Regions from separate parts of the Aquabacterium sp. UBA2148 genome, predicted to be linked through region 1. Evidence: predicted binding sites of a transcription regulator. Region 1 holds the regulator's gene; the other holds the start of a gene.
The links. The regulator FNR, encoded in region 1, switches genes on or off when oxygen is low (the NO sensors DNR and NnrR bind a similar motif). The targets are predictions, from matches to a motif close to TTGATNNNNATCAA.
Positions count from the first base shown of each region.

Region 2: B2W70_RS11035 (TraR/DksA family transcriptional regulator) is a predicted target of FNR. The motif match lies at 3,881-3,894, and genes of this name have one in related genera.

Region 1 is NZ_DCXA01000183.1:874-15,378, forward strand. Features, by position in the region: partial or broken gene hemN (oxygen-independent coproporphyrinogen III oxidase) at 1-1,161, opposite strand, end outside; gene fnr (fumarate/nitrate reduction transcriptional regulator Fnr) at 1,377-2,093, shown strand; gene B2W70_RS10230 (hypothetical protein) at 2,181-2,474, opposite strand; gene B2W70_RS10235 (nitrogen fixation protein FixH) at 2,591-2,839, opposite strand; gene ccoG (cytochrome c oxidase accessory protein CcoG) at 2,888-4,354, opposite strand; gene ccoP (cytochrome-c oxidase, cbb3-type subunit III) at 4,511-5,446, opposite strand; gene B2W70_RS10250 (cbb3-type cytochrome oxidase subunit 3) at 5,461-5,598, opposite strand; gene ccoO (cytochrome-c oxidase, cbb3-type subunit II) at 5,611-6,240, opposite strand; gene ccoN (cytochrome-c oxidase, cbb3-type subunit I) at 6,260-7,702, opposite strand; gene ccoS (cbb3-type cytochrome oxidase assembly protein CcoS) at 7,751-7,927, opposite strand; gene B2W70_RS10270 (heavy metal translocating P-type ATPase) at 7,906-10,371, opposite strand; gene B2W70_RS10275 (DUF192 domain-containing protein) at 10,509-10,940, shown strand; gene B2W70_RS10280 (patatin-like phospholipase family protein) at 10,966-11,892, opposite strand; gene B2W70_RS10285 (sulfite exporter TauE/SafE family protein) at 12,023-12,997, shown strand; gene B2W70_RS10290 (nitrite/sulfite reductase) at 13,075-14,505, shown strand, end outside.
Region 2 is NZ_DCXA01000197.1:11,432-17,389, forward strand. Features, by position in the region: partial or broken gene dapE (succinyl-diaminopimelate desuccinylase) at 1-466, shown strand, start outside; gene prmB (50S ribosomal protein L3 N(5)-glutamine methyltransferase) at 463-1,365, shown strand; gene B2W70_RS11030 (ABC-F family ATP-binding cassette domain-containing protein) at 1,373-3,379, shown strand; gene B2W70_RS11035 (TraR/DksA family transcriptional regulator) at 3,393-3,809, opposite strand; gene B2W70_RS11040 (MarR family winged helix-turn-helix transcriptional regulator) at 3,931-4,410, shown strand; gene B2W70_RS11045 (organic hydroperoxide resistance protein) at 4,501-4,926, shown strand; gene B2W70_RS11050 (C40 family peptidase) at 5,240-5,788, shown strand; partial or broken gene B2W70_RS11055 (radical SAM protein) at 5,845-5,958, shown strand, end outside.

The sequences.
Region 1 (14,505 bases):
GTCGTCGCGCGTGAGCACGAGCCCGCGCACCACCGGCAGTTCATGGCGCTTGAGTGCGTCGTGGTACTCATCGAGCGTCTTGGCGTTTTGCACATAGTGCGCCCCCACACGTCCGATGGCCGACACCCCAAGGCCGATCAGGTCGCAGTCGGGATGTGTGCTGTAGCCTTGAAAGTTGCGATGCAGCCTGCCCTGGCGCTTGGCAACCGCCAGGCTGTCATGGTGCAAGGCGAAGTGGTCCATGCCGATGTAGTCGTAGCCGGCCCTGCCAAAAGCATCGATCGCAGCAGCCAACATGCCGACTTTCTCCTCTGCCTGGGGCAGATCGGCTGCTTCGATCCGCCGCTGGGGCTTGAAGCGTTGCGGCAGGTGCGCGTACGCATACAGCGCAATGCGATCAGGCCTGAGTTCGGCCACTTGCGTCAAAGTGCGGGCAAAGCTCTCCGGCGTCTGCTTGGGCAGCCCGTAAATGAGGTCCATGTTGAGCGACTCGAAGCCCTCGGCCCTGGCGGCCTGCACCAACGCGCGAACCTGGTCGTGCGGCTGAACCCGATGGACCGCTTTCTGGACATCCGGATCGAAATCCTGAACCCCAAAGCTCAAACGATTGAACCCCATCTGGTGCAGGCGTTTGAGCCGCCCCTGATCGACGGTGCGCGGATCGATTTCAATGGCGTACTCGCCCCCAGGCACAAAGCGGAAGGTGCTGCGAAGGGTATCGAGCAGCCCTTGCAACTCCTCATCGCTCAGGAAGGTGGGGGTGCCTCCCCCGAAATGCAGCTGCGACACCATTTGACCGGGGCCGAGTTGCTCGGAAACCAACCGGATTTCTTCTCGAAGGTCGTCCAAGTACGCCTGAGCACGCTCGTGGTGACGGGTGATGACCTTGTTGCAAGCGCAGTAGTAGCAGACCGACTCACAGAACGGAATGTGGATGTACAGCGAGAGGGCGCTCGCCCCTCCGGTGAGGGCCCCCACGCCCTGCCCACGTTGACTCAAAGCCTGCACATACTGCTGGGCACCGTGTGCCTCGACGAACCTGTCGGCTGTGGGATACGATGTGTAGCGTGGCCCCTGAACATCAAGGCGCGTCAAGGTCTCCCTCGAGACCAGAGGAGCTTCGGAGGGGATGCACGGGGATTTCAGGGCCTGTTCACTCATTCACCCGAATGTGCCAAACTGCCCGCCAGCAGGGTTGACGTGGATCAAGGGCGGCGCCGGGAATCCGGCAACAATCCAGGCATTGTTTGAGGTTGCTCATGTTGAACCAGACCGCCCGATCGATCGAACCGACACAGACTGGAACCACTTCGTGTTCCGCCACGCACTGTGGCCACCCAAACGGCACGGCTGGCACGCCAGTCACGCCTACCCCCATGAAACTCGATTCATTCAAAGTCGCGTGCTCAAGCTGCAACCTGCGCGAGCTGTGCCTGCCCGTCGGGCTGACACAGCCCCTACTCACGCAGCTCGACACCCTCGTCGCAACGCGCAAATCGATCAAACGCGGCGACGCGCTCTTCCACACGGGAGACCCTTTCAAATCGGTTTACGCGGTGCGCACGGGTTTCTTCAAGACCCGCATCTCTTCGGAAGACGGCCGCGACCAGGTCACTGGCTTTCAGATGGCTGGAGAGCTGCTGGGGCTTGATGGCATCAGCACCGATCGACACGCTTGTGACGCCATCGCGCTCGAGGACTCGCAGGTCTGCGTGATCCCCTATGGCCAACTTGAAGAGCTGTCCCGCGAGTTCTCCGACCTGCAGCATCAGTTTCACAAAATCATGAGCCGCGAAATCGTTCGAGACCATGGCGTGATGCTTTTGCTGGGCAGCATGCGAGCCGAGGAGCGCCTTGCCGCGTTCTTGTTGAACCTGACTCAGCGCCTGCATGCGCGCGGTTTTTCGGCATCTGCCCTGGTGCTTCGCATGACGCGAGAAGAAATCGGCAGCTACCTGGGCCTCAAATTGGAGACCGTCAGCCGCACGTTCTCGAAGTTCCAGGACGAGGGCCTGCTCGAGGTCAAGCAGCGAGACATCCGGATCACCGACGAGGCTGGGCTGCGCGCGCTGGTCAACAGCGTCCGCTGCTGACCAGCATCACGTGCCGCCTGCTTGAGGCGGTCTAGCGGGAGCCAAACACAAAGGTCGCCATCCAGGCGACCTTTTGTTTTGGAGATGTCAGTGCTGATGGTGCACAACCATCGCGCGCCGAGCTTGCCGACGGGCGGCCCGCCGAGACGTGACCACACCAGTGGGCGGGCGCATCATGATGTGGCTGATGCCTGAAGCCATGGCAACCAGCACCCAAAAGACGAAGAACGCCAGGCTGTAGACCGTGCGCACATCAGGCGCCCAGCCCCCGATCGAGAGCCCAGAGGGATCGACCAAGGCAAAAACCACCATTTCCAGCACACCCGCGATCAGGAACGCGGGCCAGAGAATCTGGGCAAGGTGCAAGGACCGACGAGACATGGACATCTCCTTGAGGCAAATCGCACACAAGGACCATGTTCTACCGGCAGCGCAGGGTCACAACGAGGACTTTCCCGAAAACCAGGGGTCACCCCAGGTGCCAGCCTTGAGGTGAATCAGCGATCTGCAGGCTGCAGCGAAGGAGACGCCGCGTGGTTGCGCGCCCGCATGGCGGGCTCCTCGACCGTCGATTTGACGTGCCCCTTGGAGGTATCGAGCACCGGATCGACGTGCTTGATGGCAATGCCTGCAGTGACCAAGGAGGCAACGACCACGATCGCTGGGCCAGCGATCACCAACCAAACGATGGGCAATTTCCACCAAGGCGGGTTGCTGTTGGCTTTGAGTTTGTCAGGGGCAGACATGCAAGCTCCGGAATCAGGAAATGAGGCAATCGGGGAGTGAAGCCCCGATCAACGGGGCACCAGGAAGGTGGACTTTTCGCGCACATCGACTTGGGGCTCGCTGCCTTGTCGCAACTGCTCGACGAGGATGGTCACCCCATGTGCGCCTGAGCCCATGCGGCCGGCTGCATCAGGTGAGACTCGGACAGCGATCGGCACCCAACGGGCCTCGGCTGGACCCAGGACCAAGTCCTGCCCGCCTTCCACCTGCGCCTGCTGCAATTGCTCCACGCCCAATCGGTAACGCTGCGTGTTCTCGCTGGCATTCATGATCTGGACGCGGTAAACGTTCTCGACAAAACCCTCGTCGACCACCCGAGCCAGGGCGCCGCGGTCGCGCACGATGTCGACGCGGAACGGTGGCCGGCTGTAGACGCTGTGCACGAAAGCGACGACCACGGCAGCCAGGATGGCCGTGTAGATCAGGACACGAGGGCGCGTGACCCGAGACCACATCTCCTTTCGGCCCCAGCCATTTTCCAGGCTGTTGAGCGTGGCATAGCGCACCAGGCCGCGCGGCGAACCGACTTTGTCCATGACCGAGTCACACACATCGATGCAGGCGGCGCAGCCGATGCACTCGTACTGCAAGCCGTTGCGGATGTCGATGCCCACCGGGCAGACCTGAACACACAAGGTGCAGTCCACGCAGTCACCCTGGTTCAGCGCTTTGGCATCGGCGCCGCGCTTGCGCGAGCCACGCGGCTCACCGCGTTTGGTGTCGTAGCTGATGATGAGCGTGTCGCGATCGAACATGGCGCTCTGGAAGCGCGCGTACGGACACATGTACTTGCAGACCTGCTCGCGCATGTAGCCAGCGTTGCCGTAGGTGGCAAACCCATAGAAGAGCACCCAGAAAAGCTCCCAGGGGCCCATGCTGAGGCTGACGACTTCGGCAGCCAGCACGCGAACCGGCGTGAAGTAGCCCACAAAGGTGTAGCCCGTCCACAGCGCAAAGGCGATCCAGGCAAGTTGCTTGGCCGTCTTGCGCCAGACCTTCTCGACCGACCAGGGTGATTTGTCCAGCTTCATGCGACGAACGCGATCACCTTCGATCTTGCGCTCCATCCACATGAAGATTTCGGTGTAGACCGACTGTGGGCACGCATACCCGCACCAAAGCCGCCCTGCCACCGCCGTGAACAGGAACAGGCCGTAGGCCGAGATCACCAGCAGCGCAGTGAGGTAGATGAAGTCCTGCGGATACAGGACCAGGTTGAACATGTAAAAGCGCCGCGTGGTCAGGTCAAACAGGACGGCCTGCCTGTCGTTCCACATCAACCAAGGCGTGCAGTAAAAGACGATCTGGGTGAGCCACACAAAGGCCCAGCGCCATTTCGTGAACCAGCCCTTGACCTCTCGGGCGTAAATCTTCTCTCCCTTTTTGTAGAGGGAGACCGTCTCTTCACGCGCACCAACTGCCTGGATGGGAATGACGCGTTTGCCGGGATCCTGGTGGGGGCTGGATTCGCTCATGGGAAGACCCAAATCTCAAAGTGAAACGGTGGTGGACCGCATACCCTGCAGGGTATCACGCTCCACCACCGCAGTGGCTCACTGTTGGCCCGTTCTTGATCGATGTCAACCCCGGGCCGTGCTCGCATTCAAGTCACCTTGATGCGAGCATCAGGCTCACTTGGCATTGGCCGATTGGGTCGGGTGAGACAGGCCCCACACATACGAAGCCACGAGCCGGACCTGGTCTTCGGACAAGCGAGGCGTTTGAGCGGGCATGACGTTGACCTTGCCCTTGTTGATCATCTCGACGATGAACTGCTCGCCCCAGCCGTGCAGCCAGATCTTGTCGCTCAGGTTGGGTGCACCGATGGCCTGGTTGCCCTTGCCGTCCGCACCATGGCAGGCTGCGCAAACCGCCTTGAACTTGGCCTTGCCCAACTCCGCCTGGATGGAATTGTGACCCGCACCCGAGAGGCTGAGCACGTAGTTCGCAACTTGCCGAGCTTCTTCAGGCGTGCCCACGGCAGCAGCCAGCGGCGGCATCTGACCGTTGCGTCCCGCAGTGATCGTCTCGATGATCTTCTCGGGCGAGCCGCCGTGGATCCAGTCACCGTCCGTCAGGTTCGGGAAGCTCTTGGCGCCTTTGGCATCGGAGCCGTGGCAGGCCGCGCAGTTGTTCAGGAACAGGCGTTGACCGATGGCGTGGGCTTGCGGATCGCGAGCCAAGTCTTCGATCGACGCCGACTTGAACTTGGCGAAGATCTTGTCCTGCTCGGCCTTGGCCTTGGCGTTTTCGGCTTCCAGCTGGCCCTTGGAGGTCCAGTTCAGCTTGCCATCGGAGGTGGCCAGGCCTGGGTACAGGTAGAAGTACGCCACGGCGAAGATCAGCGTGAAGATGAACAGGAACAACCACCAGCGGGGCAGCGGGTTGTTCAGTTCACGCAGGTCACCGTCCCAGATGTGGCCGGTGGTCTTGTCCACATTGCCTTGGGCGTCGTAGACGACCTTGTGCTTGGCGGCACCGATCAGCACGAGTGCGCAGTACACCAGGCCGAACACCACGATGGCCGTGACATACCACGCCCATCCATTCGAAATGAAGTCGCTCATGTCTGAGCCTCCAGTCAATCTTCAGAAAGAGGCAGACGACCTGCCTCTTCAAACTGGGCCTTGTTGCGCCGCGAATAAGCCCACACAACGATGCCCACGAAAACGCACAGGCAGCCGACCGTGAAGATGCTTCTCAGGGTGATGACGTCCATGTGCGTCGCTCCTTATTTCACCGCGGTGCCCAGCACCTGCAGGTAGGCGATCACCGCTTCCATCTCGGTCTTGCCCTTGACTTCTTCGGCGGCTGCCTTGATTTCGGCGTCCGAATAGGGAACACCGACCATCCGCAGCGCTTCCATGCGGGGACCCACACCTTCGGCCTTGACCAGGTTGGTTTCCAGCCAGGGGTAGGCAGGCATGTTCGACTCAGGCACGACGTTGCGAGGGTTCTCGAGGTGGGCGCGATGCCATTCGTCGGAGTACTTGCCGCCCACACGGTGCAGGTCCGGTCCGGTGCGCTTGGAGCCCCACTGGAAGGGGTGGTCGTAGACGTACTCACCAGCCATCGAGTAGTGACCGTAACGCAGGGTTTCGGCGCGGAAGGGGCGGATCATCTGCGAGTGGCAGCCGTAGCAGCCTTCACGCAGGTAGATGTCGCGCCCCGCCAGTTGCAGGGCGGTGTAGGGCTTGAGGCCTTCCACCGGTGTGGTCGTGCTCTTCTGGAAATACAGGGGCACGATTTCGACCAGCGCGCCGAAAGACACGACGATCAGCGTCAGCACGATCATCAGGAAGTTGCTGGTCTCGATCTTCTCGTGGGAGAAGAGCGCAGGCTTGTGGTTGTTGTCAGCCATGTTGTTCTCCTTGTGCGGCTCAGGCGTGGGCCGGCTGGGGGATCGGCGCGTTGACGGCGCGACCAGCCAGGGCGGTCATCACGGTGTTCCAGAGCATCAGGATCATGCCGCCCAGGTAGAGCAGACCACCCGCGACGCGGATCACGTAGAAGGGATAGGTTGCCTTCACGCTCTCGACGAAGGTGTAGACCAGGGTGCCATCGGGGTTCACGGCACGCCACATCAGGCCCTGCATCACACCGGCGATCCACATCGCGGCGATGTAGAGCACGATGCCGATGGTGGCAGCCCAGAAGTGCAGCGAGATGGCGGGCACCGAGTACATCGTGGTGCGACCGAACATGCGCGGGATCAAGTAGTACAGCGAGCCCATCGAGATCAGGCCCACCCAGCCGAGGGCGCCGGAGTGCACGTGACCAACCGTCCAGTCGGTGTAGTGCGACAGCGAGTTCACGGTCTTGATGGACATCATCGGACCTTCGAAGGTGGACATGCCGTAGAAGGACAGGGCCACAATCAGGAACTTCAGGATGGCGTCATCGCGCAGCTTGTACCAGGCACCCGACAGGGTCATGATGCCGTTGATCATGCCGCCCCACGATGGTGCGAGCAGGATCAGCGAGAACACCATGCCGACCGATTGCGTCCAGTCAGGCAGAGCGGTGTAGTGCAGGTGGTGAGGACCCGCCCACATGTAGGTGAAGATCAGGGCCCAGAAGTGCACGATCGACAGGCGATACGAGTACACGGGCATGCCGGCCTGCTTGGGGATGTAGTAGTACATCATCCCCAGGAAGGCAGCCGTCAGGAAGAAGCCCACGGCATTGTGGCCGTACCACCACTGGATCATGGCGTCCTGCACACCCGAGTAAGCCGAGTAGGACTTGGGCGACAGCAGGCCGTCAGAGAACACCGGGATGGCGGCGCTGTTGACGATGTGCAGCAGGGCCACGGCGATGATGAAGGCGCCGAAGAACCAGTTGGCCACGTAGATGTGGCGGATCTTGCGGGTGCCGATGGTGCCGAAGAAGACGATGGCGTACGCGACCCAGACCAGGGTGATCAGGATGTCGATGGGCCATTCGAGTTCAGCGTACTCTTTGCCGCTGGTGTAGCCCAGAGGCAGCGTGACGACCGCCGCCAGGATGACCAGGTTCCAGCCGATCAGGGTGAACGTGGCCAGCGGGCCAGCGAACAACCGGGTCTGGCAGGTGCGTTGCACAACGTGATAAGACGTCGCGAACAGCGTGCAGCCGCCGAAGGCAAAAATCACTGCATTGGTGTGCAGGGGACGCAGGCGACCGTAGGTCAGCCAGGGGATGCCGAAATTGAGTTCCGGCCACGCCAGTTGCGAAGCGATCAGGACGCCCACAGCCATGCCGACGACGCCGTAAACCACGGCGCAAATGGCAAAAGCTCGGACAACCCCATCGTTGTATGTGGCAGAGTGGGTGGTTGCCATCTCTTCTTCTCCTTTGTTACAGCGCGAATTGTGAGGGCAAACCACTAACTAATCTTGATGCCGCTCAACGTTAGCCTCGGAATTGTCGTCCCCACCCTGCAGGATCCGGTGCCCTTCGGCCTCGATGTCCTCAAACTGACCCCCATGGATGGCCCAGCCCAGCAAAGCCAGGATGGCCAGCACGAGCAAGACCGACACGGGGATCAGGACGTAGAGGATTTCCATTGGGTGGCACCCAGGCGCAAGGAATTGAGGACGACACCGAGGGAGCTCAATGCCATGCCCAGCCCGGCCGCCCAGGGTGGCAGCAGGCCCATGAGTGCAAGGGGAATGCAGGCGAAATTGTAGACCGCCGCCCATGCCAGGTTCTGTTTGACGATCCGCATGGCGAAACGGCTGTGGGCGACGGCCTCGGGTAAACCCGTCAACCGCCCGTTCAGCACAATGAGGTCGGCCTGCGACTGAGCCAATGCCGAGCCTTGGTCCAGCGCCACCGACACATCTGCCTTCGCCAGCACGGGCGCGTCGTTGATGCCATCGCCCACGACGGCAACCTGTTCGCCCTGCTGTTGAGCCTGAGACATCACCAGCAGCTTTTCCTCCGGTGTGGCTTGCGCAGCCGCCACGGGGAGTTCGCCGTGGGGCCCCAGGATGAGGGATGCCGCCTGGACCCGATCGTTGTGATCGCCCGACAAAAGAGCCGACCGACAGCCCAACTCCTTCAATTGGCGCAAGGCGGGGGCCGCTTCCGGCCGAAACACCTCGTCCAGCAAGACCCCCATCACCGTGTCGATCAGCAGCGCGCCGTCGCTCGAGCGTGCTGCCAGCCATGCCCGGGGCGCATCGGGCGAGGCCCAGTGGCGCAAGGCGTCCTGGGCATCCGCACCCAGAACCCAGTCCAGGCGCCCCAGCCTCCACAGCCGGCCAGCTTCGTCTCTGGCCTCAACGCCCTGCCCTGCACGCTCGTTCAGCTCGAGCCAGCCACAAGGCGCCCACGGAGCGGCGCCCTCAGGGCGAACCGTTTGCGCGGCAACCACCATGGAGCGCGACACGGGGTGGTGTGAGGCTGCCGCCAGAGAGGCCGCGCAATGCCAAAGCTCGCCAGGGTCTGCCAATGCAGGTGCCTGATGCCCCTGCGCAAGCGCACCGGCCTGCCCACCCGAGGCCAAGCGATGGAGGCTGGTCACGCCAGATGCCAACTGCAACCCCGTCACCGACAACTCGCTTTCTGTGAGCGTGCCGGTCTTGTCAAAATAAAAGAGACGGGCGTGGGCCAGGGTTTCCAGCGCGTCAAGTCGGCGCACGAGCAAACCGCGCTTGGCCATCGCGCCTGCGGCGGACAGCAACGCGGAGGGTGCCGCCAGCGACAGGGCACAAGGGCAGGTCACGACCAGCACGGACACCGCCACCCACACCGCGCGAGAAGGGTCGATCCACTGCCACACAAGGGCACCCAGCGCGGCCAGCCCCAGGACCCCCCACAGGAATGGCGCAGCCATGCGATCGGCGGCGCGCATCCAGCCCGGCTTTTCCGTCATGGCCTGGTGCACCAGGGACACGATCTGCTGGTATCGGGTGTCCGGCCCCAGGCGCTCCACCGAAATCCACACGGGCGCCACCAGGTTGACCGAGCCCGCCACCACCATCTGCCCTGGCTGGCGCACCACCGCGCGGGACTCGCCGGTCAGCAGGGACTCGTCGACCTCGGTGTGGCCCAGCAAAACCTGCCCATCGGCCGGAAAGGCCTGGCCAACGGCCACCCTGACGCGGTCGCCATGACGCAGGGCAGACAGCGGCACGGATTCGACGGCCACGCCGCGCAGGTCGGCTGCCTCACCGGCCACCGCGCGCTCGACCGCTTCTGGCAGGCGCACGCACAGGGCTTCGAGCGAATGGGTCACCCGCTCTCGGGCGCTGCTTTCGAGCCAGCGCCCCATCAACAGGAAGGCCACGAACATGGTCAGGGAGTCGAAGTAAGCCTCGTGCCCGAACACATCGGTGTGCCCCATCGTGACGCCCGTGCTGACAACGAAGGTGGCCAGCATGCCGATGGCCACCGGCGTGTCCATGGACACCCTGCCCTGTCGGGCCGCACGCCAGGCCCCGGAGAAAAAGGGCCCGCAAGAGAAAATCATCACCGGCAGGCTGAGCACCCAGTTGGCCCAGTTCATGAGCTGCCAGATGTCAGGCGGGATTTCGTCCGGCCCGGCCACGTACTGGGGCCAGGCGATCATCATCACCTGCATCATGCAGAAGGCCGCCACCGACAGGCGCCACAGGAGCACGCGGCGCTGCCTGAGTCGCTCGTGACCAGCGCGGGCTGCGGCGTCAGGCCAGGCGCGGTACCCCACGCGCTGAACCGCGGCGACGATGTCCGACAGCCTGACCCGGGCGGGGTCGATGAGGATCCGCGCACGCTGCGAGGCGGCCTGAACCTGCACCTCGCTGACGCCGGGCACCGACTTGACCGCATCTTCGATGGTGATGGTGCAGGCGGCGCAGTACATGCCGGATATGCCCAGGCCAATGCGGCGCAGTGGGCCGGTGGGCATCTCCACCACGCACTGCGCCAGCAGGTCCGGGTCGTCCAGTCCGGCGGACTGCGAGGGCGTCAGTTCGGGCAGGGGTGGCAGGGGCGCCTGGGGTGTCGCGGACGCAGAGGCATTCATGAGACGGCTGCTACAGTCGGGCCCGTGAACCAGCTCATCGAGACACGGAGATGACGAAAGCGGGCATTGTCAGTCAAAGCGTTGCCACAGGGTGGCGCGCCAGGTCAATGACCTTGCGCTCGGCCTTGATGCAAATCATGGTCGTGGCAAGCTGCCTGGCCGCCGGTGTTGCCGGGGCGCAGGAAGGCCCGCAGAAGCTGCGCACCGTCCAGCTGCGCGCAGGCATGCAGAACATCACCGCCGAGGTGGCCATGACCGACCGCGAGCGCGCCATCGGCCTGATGCACCGCACCCAGATGGGCACCCACGAGGGCATGCTGTTCGTCTTCGAGCGCCCCGGGGTGCAGTGCTTCTGGATGAAAAACACGCTCATCCCCCTGGCCATCGCCTTCATCGATGACGACGGCACGATCGTCAACACCGACGAGATGAAGCCTCAGACGCTCGACTCGCACTGCTCGGATCGCCCAGTGCGCTACGTGCTGGAGATGAACACGGGCTGGTTCAAAAAACGCGCCCTGGGCAGCGGATCCAAGTTGACCGGATCACCCTTCGCGGCAACGCGCTGACGCTCTGGCGCAAAGGCACCAGCCCTCAGCGCGTGCGGGCAGCGATCCGCTCCTTGAGTTGAGGCAGCACCATCAAGGCGGCTTCGCGCCCGGCCAGGATCGACAGGCGCCGAGCAGAAAAGTCGGCGCTGCCAATGCCCTCCAGCTTGGGTCGCATCACCACATCGGCTTCGGCCAATTCGTGCTGGCTGATGGCGTGGCCCATGATGTTGAAGGTCTGCAGCAGGATGTCGACGGCCCGTTTGGTGGATTGCCCTTGAGGGATGGCCGAGATGTCCACCGCGATGACCACGTCCGCGCCCATCTGGCGGGCAAAGCGCACCGGGATGGGCGAGACCGCACCACCGTCGATGTACTCGCGGCCGTTGATGCGCACCGGCTCGAACACCGCCGGCACAGCGCTGGAGGCCCGGACCGCCGTGCCGGGGTCGCCTTTTCTGAACAGGATGGGGGCGCCGCTTTGCAGGTCAGCCGCCACGATGCCCAGGGGCAGGCGCATGCCTTCGATCTGCTTGCCGCCCGTCTGCGTGCGGATGAATCGCGCCAGGGCCTCTCCCTTGAGCAATGAGCGCCCAGGAAAAACCCAGTCGGTGATACTGGACTCGTCCAGGGTCATGGCCATGCTCTGCAACTCGGTGGGCGTTTTACCCGCTGCATAAAGCGCCGCCACCAGGCTGCCCGCAGAGGTGCCCACCACCAGGTCGGGCTTGATGCCCTGCTCTTCGAGCACCTGCAGCACGCCGATGTGAGCAAAGCCCCGAGCCGCGCCGCCCCCCAGCGCCAGCCCGATGCGGGGCGGGCGAGGCGCTGGGCGTGGTGTCACCGGTGCCGTGGGCAAAGCCGGTGGCTGGGCATTGGTGGGCGCGCCCGTCGTGCGAGGCGCATCGGCGCCCGGCAGGGCCGAGCACCCTGCCAGCCACGCCGTGGCCCCCAGCAGCAGCCCTCGCCGCATGGCAGCCTCCCCGCTTAATTCCGATCTGGAATTAACAACTTCCATAAATGTTCTTCTCATGAATAAAGACGATCTGTAGCATTCGCGCTCTCCCATTGTCACGTCGCCTGCCCCGCTTTTCCCGGCCTACATGAAGATCCGCAACCTCGACCTCACCGACAACGCGATCAACGCCGAGCACACCGCACTCGGTCTGCCGCCCGTCGAAGACGACGTCAGCCACCCGTCCGATCACCCGGTGCTGCGCATCGCGGTTTGGGCCGTGGGTTTCATGCTCATCGGTGTGGTGGCCTACCTGGGCTCCAAGCTGTTCAACGGACAACATGAGCAAAGCGGGTTGCAACTCATCCTGAGCACCGTCACGGGCGAGGCGTTCTGGAAGGCCGTGCTCGTGGGCCTGATCGCCCAGACCGTGGACGGTGCCCTGGGCATGGCGTACGGCATCACGTCCACCTCGTTCCTGCTGGCCACGGGCTCATCGCCAGCCGTGGCGTCGGCCAGCGTGCACATCGCAGAGGTCTTCACGACGGGGGTTTCCGGCATTTCCCACGTCAAATTGGGCAACGTCAACAAATCCCTTTTCCTTCGCCTGCTGATTCCCGGAATTTTGGGCGCCAGCATGGGGGCCTGGCTGGTTTCCAGCGTGGATTCAGCCATCATCAAACCCATTGTTTCCGGATACCTTTTCCTGATGGGACTTTATGTCATCAGCAAGGTATTCAAGAAAATCACGCCGCGCCGTGAAACCCCGAAACACGTGGCCAAGCTTGGGCTGTTCGGCGGCTTCGTCGACGCGGTGGGCGGCGGCGGCTGGGGCCCGGTCGTGACCACCACCCTGGTGGGCACCGGGCAAGACCCTCGCACCACCATCGGCTCGGTCAACCTGGCCGAATTCTTCCTCACGTTCACCAGCGCGGCCGTCTTTGCTGGCCTGGTGGAAGAAGGCCCCTGGCCCACGGTGGCGGGCCTGGTCGTGGGCGGGCTGTTCGCCGCCCCCTTTGCCGCCTACCTGACCCGGCACCTCAAGACCAAGACCCTGCTGATGCTGGTGGGGGGCGTGATCTCCGGCATCAGCCTTTACAATCTCTACCGAGCCCTCGGCTGACCTGATCAATCGCGTCCGTGTGCCGCCTCCACCACCGGCGTCCACGGACTCATTTGTTTATTCCTTAGCTGCGCACCATGTATCAATATACCGAATTCGACAAACAGTTTGTCCGCCAGCGCGCCGCTCAATTCCGCGACCAGCTTGAGCGCAATCTCGCGGGCAAACTGGGCGACGAAGAGTTTCGCCCGTTGCGCCTGCAAAACGGATGGTATGTGCAGCGTCACGCCCCCATGCTGCGCGTGGCCGTGCCTTACGGCGAGCTGTCGAGCAAGCAGGTGCGCCAACTCGCGCGCATCGCCCGCGAGTTCGACCGCGGCTACGCCCACTTCACCACCCGCCAGAACGTCCAGTACAACTGGATCCCGCTGCCCAAGGCCGCCGACGTGATGGACCTGCTGGCCGAGGTCAACATGCACGGCATCCAGACCTCGGGCAATTGCATCCGCAACATCACCGCCGACGCCAAGGTGGGTGTGGCCGCCGATGAGCTGATCGACGCCCGCCCCTACTGCGAAGTGTTGCGCCAGTGGTCGACCCTGCACCCCGAGTTCGCCTTCCTGCCCCGCAAGTTCAAGATCGCGGTCAGTGGTGCCAAGGAAGACCGCGCCGCCGTGGCCTGGCACGACATCGGCCTGCACCTGATCAAGAACGACGCAGGTGAAGTCGGCTTCACGGTGCTGGTGGGCGGCGGCATGGGCCGCACCCCGATCACGGGCACCGTCATCAATGCCTTCGTGCCCTGGCAGCAAATCCTGGTCTACATCGAGGCCATCGTGCGCGTCTACAACCGCTACGGCCGGCGCGACAACATGTACAAGGCCCGCATCAAGATCCTGGTCAAGGCCGAAGGTCAGAAATTCTTCGACCAGGTGAATGCCGAGTTCCAGGACATCCTGGCGCGAGACACCGACGGGGCCGCTCACCTGATCCCTCAGGCCGAGCTCGACCGCGTCAGCGCCGGCTTTGCCTTCCCGGCCTCGGTTCAAGCGCACACGCCCACCGGCAACGGCCTGCCCGCCGACGCCTCGGAGGCCGACAAGAAGCAATTTGCCAAGTGGCTCGAGCGCAACGTCGAAGGCCACAAGGTGCCCGGCTACAAGTGCGTGCAGCTGTCGGTCAAGCGCGTGGGCCAGGCCCCCGGCGACGTGACCGACGCGCAGATGGACGCCATCGCCGACATGGCCGACCAGTTCAGCTGCGGCGAGCTGCGCGTGACCCACGACCAGAACGCCCTGCTGCCCTTCGTGCGCGAAGAAGACCTCTACGCCCTGTGGATGGCCGCCAAGGCCAACACCCTGGCCTCGCCCAACATCGGCCTGCTGTCGGACATGATCGCCTGCCCGGGCGGTGACTTCTGCGCGCTGGCGAACGCCCGCTCCATCCCCATCGCCAACGCCTTGATCGAGCGCTACCAGGACCTCGACGAGCTCTACGACATCGGCGAAATCGACCTGCACATCTCTGGTTGCATCAACTCCTGCGGTCACCACCACAGCGGCCACATC
Region 2 (5,958 bases), on a different contig from region 1:
GGGCAACGACCACTTTCCGCCCACGACCTGGCAGTGCTCCAACGTCCATGCAGGCACGGGCGCCAACAACGTCATCCCCGGCGAGGTGGTCGTTGATTTCAACTTCCGCTTCTCGACCGAGTCCACGCCCGAATCGCTGCAGCAGCGCCTTGAAGACGTGCTGCGCCAGCATGGCCTGGACTTCCACATCGACTGGACGCTGGGCGGGCGCCCCTTCCTGACCCGCAAAGGACCACTCGTTGACGCCATTTCGGCCGCCATCAAGCAGGTCACAGGCGTCACCACCGAGCTGTCCACCACCGGCGGCACGTCCGATGGTCGTTTCATCGCCCAGATCTGCCCGCAAGTCGTCGAGTTCGGGCCTGTCAACGCCAGCATCCACAAAATCGACGAACACGTGCGCGTCGCCGACATCGAGCCTTTGAAGGACATCTACCTCGGCACCCTGGAAAGGCTGCTGGCGTGACCCTCGTCGAATTGATCGAACAAGCCGCCGCTCGCCTGGACGCCGCGCAAGTCGGCTACGGCCACGGCACCACCAATGCCTTCGACGAGGCCGCCTGGCTGGTGATGTGGCGCCTGGGGCTGCCCTTCGACGCGCTCGATGAGAACGAGCAGCGCGCCGTGAGCAACGAAGAACGCCAGCAGGCCGACGCCCTGATCGAAAAGCGCATCGCCACCCGCAAGCCCGCCGCTTACCTCACCAAGCAGGCCTGGCTGCAAGGCGTGCCCTTCTACGTCGATGAACGCGCCATCGTGCCGCGCTCCTTCATCGCCGAGGTGCTCGCCGACGGCATCATCGACGCCTGGCTGAGCGACCACACCCAGCGCGTGCTCGATTTGTGCACCGGCAACGGCAGCCTGGCCGTGCTCGCCGCCATGGCCTACCCCGACGTCAGCGTCGATGGCGCAGACATCAGCCCCGACGCATTGGCCGTGGCCCGCATCAACGTCGATCAGCACGGCTTGCAAGACCGCGTCACCCTGCTGCAAAGCGATGCCCTGAGTCAGGTCAACGGCCCCTACGACCTGATCCTCTGCAACCCGCCCTACGTCAACGCCGACTCGATGGCCAAACTGCCTGCCGAGTACCGCGCCGAACCCGAGCTGGCCCTGGCCTCCGGCACCGACGGCATGGACTTCACTCGCGCCCTGTTCGCTGCCCTGCGCGCCGAGCCCGACCAATTCATGAGCGAAGACGCCGTGCTGGTGCTGGAAATCGGCAACGAGCGGGCGAACTTCGAGCGCGCCTTTCCCGACCTTGCAGTGACCTGGCTGCCCACTTCTGCGGGCGACGACCAACTGCTGCTCGTCACGCGCGACGCGCTGCTGCTGGGCGACACCCCCGGCACGCACCTGGCCTGAGCCTCCCATGATCAACCTCAAGAACGTTTCCCTGTTGCGGGGCACGAAGCCCGTGCTCGCCGGCGCCAGCGCCACCCTGCACCCCGGTGAGAAGGTCGGCCTGATCGGCCGCAACGGCGCCGGCAAGTCTTCGCTGTTTTCGCTTTTGGCCGGCCGCCTGCAAGCCGACGCAGGCGACGTCGAGATCCCGCCCAGCTGGCTGCAACCCGGCGGCATGGCCGAGGTCGCGCAGAACATGCCTGAAACCGACGAGCCCGCCACCGAGTTCGTGCTGCAAGGTGACACGCGCCTGATGGCAGCCCGCCAGGCGCTCGCCAACGCCGAGGCCGCAGACGACGGCAACGCCATCGCAGAGGCCTACATGTCCCTGGCCGATGCCGGCGACTTCGACGCCCACGCCCGCGCTCAGGCTTTGCTGCTCGGCCTGGGCTTTCAGCTTGAGCAAACCACGGCGCCCGTCAACAGCTTCTCGGGTGGCTGGCGCATGCGCCTGCAGCTCGCCCGCGCCCTGATGTGCCCGGCTCAACTGCTCCTGCTCGACGAGCCCACCAACCACCTGGACCTCGATGCCCTGGTCTGGCTGGAAAGCTGGCTGCAACGCTACGAGGGCACGCTGATCATCATCAGCCACGACCGCGAGTTCCTCGACGCCATCACCCGTGTCACCCTGCACCTCGACGAAGGCAAGCTGACGCGTTACACCGGTGGCTACACGGCTTTTGAGGCCATGCGCGCCGAACGCCTGAGCCAGCACCAGGCCGCTTACGGCAAGCAGCAAGAGCGCATCGCCCACCTGCAAAAATTCATCGACCGCTTCAAGGCCAAGGCCAGCAAGGCCCGCCAGGCCCAAAGCCGCGTCAAGGCCCTGGAGCGCATGGAAAAGCTCGCACCCGTGCTCACGGCCAGCGACTTCGAATTCAGCTTCCCCGAGCCCGCCAGCCTGCCCAACCCCATGCTGGTCATGCAAGACCTGCAATGCGGCTACCTGCCCGCCAGCGAAGATGCCGAGCCGATCACCATCGTGCGCGGCGTCAACCGCTCGGTGCTGCCGGGCCAGCGCATCGGCATCCTGGGCGCCAACGGCCAGGGCAAATCCACCCTGGTCAAGACCCTGGCCCACATGCTGCCCGCCATCGCTGGCGACGTCACCGAAGGCAAGGGCCTGAGCATCGGCTACTTCGCTCAGCAAGAGCTCGACGTGCTGCGCACCGACGAAGGCCCGCTGGCGCACATGATCCGCCTGGCCAGGGAAGTGGGCCCGCAGGCACGCGAGCAGGAACTGCGCGATTTCCTGGGGCGCTTTCGCTTCACTGGCGACATGGTCTCGCAACCCGTCGGCCAGTTCAGCGGCGGCGAAAAGGCCCGCCTGGTGCTGGCGCTGGTAGTGTGGCAACGCCCCAACCTGCTGCTGCTCGACGAGCCCACCAACCACCTCGACCTCACCACCCGCGAGGCGCTGAGCATCGCGCTCAACGAGTTCGAAGGCACCGTCATGCTGGTCAGCCACGACCGAGCCTTGCTGCGCGAGGTCTGCGACGAATTCTGGCTGGTCACGCGAGGCGGCGTCAGCACCTTTGACGGCGACCTCGACGATTACCAGAAATGGTTGCAGGATCAGTCCCGCGCGGTGGCGGCTGCGGCCCGCGCCGCACGAGATCAGCGGGGGACGAACGAAGCCCCCGTCCCCTCACCCGCGCCATCGCCCACCCAAGCGACTGCAACAGATGCATCGGCCGGCAACCGCAAGGAAGACCGCAAGGCGAACGCCCAAGCCCGCCAACGCGCCACCGAGCAAGCCAAGCCCCTCAAGGCAGAACTCAAGCGCATCGACACCCGGCTGGCGGCCGCACAGGCCGAGTCGGAGCTGATCACGTCCCAACTGGGTCAAGGCGCCCTGAACGGAACCGAGCGAGCCGAATTGGGCAAACGCCTCAAGGCCCTGGGCGACGAAATCGAGGCGCTCGAGTCCCGGTGGCTGGAACTCACCGAAGAGATCGAGCAACTCGGGAGCTGAACACCGACCTGGCTCAACGCACCGCCTGGTGCGCCGCTCGGTGCTCAGCCATGGCCTGACAGCCCACGCACAGGGCTGCTTCGGGCAACACGCTCAAGCGCAAAGCCCCGATGGGCTCGCCGCATTCAAGGCACAAGCCGTAGCTGCCCTCGGCCCTCCGCGCCAACGCCCCCTGGATGGCCCTCAGCTCTTCCTGCTCATGGTGCAGCATCGCGATCACCTCGTCGTCGGCCTCCGCCGCGCAAGCGGCTTCGGTGCCAGCAACGAACGTGTTGGCCGTCACAGCCTGCTCGCTGGCCAGGCGCTCGCGCAGGGCCACGTCCTGGGCAGACAACTCAAGGGCTCGTTCTTCCAGCCTGGCTTTGAGGCCATCAAGTTGGATGACTCCCGGATCAACCGGGACTGACCCGGGACGGAGGATGGCCGACATCGATGCTCCTGCTCGCGCTCAATGCGCATTTGTTCACGGGTCAAGCTTAGGAGCCAGCCAGAATCAGGGCCTTGCTCCGCATCAAGCACCCGCTGCGGCGCCATGGGCCTAACATCACGTCATGTCCGAACCCAACCACGCGCCCTCGCCACCAGGCCCGGACCAGTTGCTCAGGCTCGACCAGCAACTGTGCTTCGCCCTGTACGCCAGTTCGCTGGCCATGACCAAGCTGTACAAGCCGCTGCTGGCGCCATTGGGGCTGACCTATCCCCAGTACCTGGTGATGCTCGTGCTCTGGGAGCGCGACGACCGCGCCGTGCATGAACTCGGGGAGCTGTTGCAACTGGACTCCGGCACCCTGACCCCGCTGCTCAAGCGCCTCGAGGGCTCAGGCTTGGTCTCCCGTCAGCGCGACCACACGGATGAGCGACGCGTGCGCATCCGCCTGACCGACGCTGGCAGCCAGCTCAAACTCGTGGCCAGCAGCATCCCTGCCTCGGTGATGTGCCAGGTTGGGGGCGAGCTGGATGCCGTGGTCGAGCTTCGCCAGCGCCTGCACGACCTGCGTCAGCGCCTGCAAGGACAACCTCGATCCAACTGAGGTCTTTGGCGGTCGACTCCGCCTTTTCATCTGCCCAGGCGCAAAATCAGCAAATCGATTGCACGCAATCTTTCTCAAGAGGACCCCGACATGGCATCTCCCACCCAAATCGTCTACACCGCCCATGCCACCGCCACCGGTGGCCGCGACGGTCGCGCAACCAGCGACGACGGCAAGCTGGACGTGGCCCTGGCCCGCCCCAAAGAGATGGGCGGCAACGGCGCCGGCACCAATCCGGAACAACTTTTCGCCGCGGGCTACAGCGCCTGTTTCCTGGGCGCCATGGGTTTTGTTGCAGCCCAGAACAAGCAATTCCTGCCAGCCGGCACCCAGATTTCCTCAGACGTCGGCATCGGCCCCATCCCGCAGGGGTTCGGCATCACCGTGACACTTCGCATCACGCTGCCCGGCATGCAACGCGAGGCAGCCCAGGCACTTGTCGATGCCGCCCACCAGGTCTGCCCCTACTCCAACGCCACGCGGGGCAACATCACCGTCAACCTCGAATTGGTCTGACGGAGCTTCCAAGGGCGCGGGGCCGCAACCGACGGCCTCCGCAATAGCCCGAAGAAAGGGTGTTAACCTCACGTTATCCATTAGATACCGAGGTTGACGGGGCGGTCTGTGCCGCCTACCCTTGCGACCCATGCGTTTGACGACCCGACACGCCAGCCGGCGGCCCCAAGCCACCGACTTCCCTGCCGGGCAAGGATCGCAACCCAGCCGCCGGCTGAAAGCCCCCCGGGCTGTTCTCGCCGGCGCCTTGCTGCTGAGTTGCCATCTCCTGCCACACACCGCGCTGGCGCAGCAAGCCAGCGTGCCGCCTGCCGTGAGCGCTTCCGCCGCCACGTCCAGCGAAGACCCGGTGGCAAGGTTCCTCTCCGACAAAGGCCTGATCCCCTCCACACGTCCGGTTGCCGAACTGGCACAGCAGGTTCGCGACACCGCGACCGACCTCGCCTCCGAACTGGTGCTGTCGGCGATGAATTTCCTGGGCGTGCCCTACCGCCGAGGTGGCAGCTCCGAAGAAACAGGTTTCGACTGCAGCGGTTTCACCCGCCATGTGTTCGAGAACAGCGTCGGCCTCATCCTGCCGCGTCGCGCTTCGGAACAAGCCCGTTCGCCCCAGCTGATCCCGGTCCAGCAACAGGCCGAACTCAAGCCCGGTGACCTGGTGTTCTTCAACACCTTGCGCCAAACCTTCTCCCACGTCGGCATCTACATCGGCGACAACAAGTTCATCCACTCGCCCCGCGCCGGTGGTCACGTTCGCGTCGAAGACATGCGCCAGGCCTACTGGCAGCAACGCTACAACGGCGCCCGCCGAGCCCCATCGGTTTCGGCCCAGGCAACCCCTGCGGCGGGCACCAACAACTGATCCCACCGGAGCCCCCAGGCGCGACGTGGTGCCAACATTGGCGGCACAATGACGCCATGACGCCAGATGCCGCCCCTCGGGCAGCCATCATCCCCATCGCAGCAGAACAGCTCAGCCAGCTTCGCGCCATGCCGCCTGCGCTGGATGAACTGCCCGCCGCCCTTCTAGAC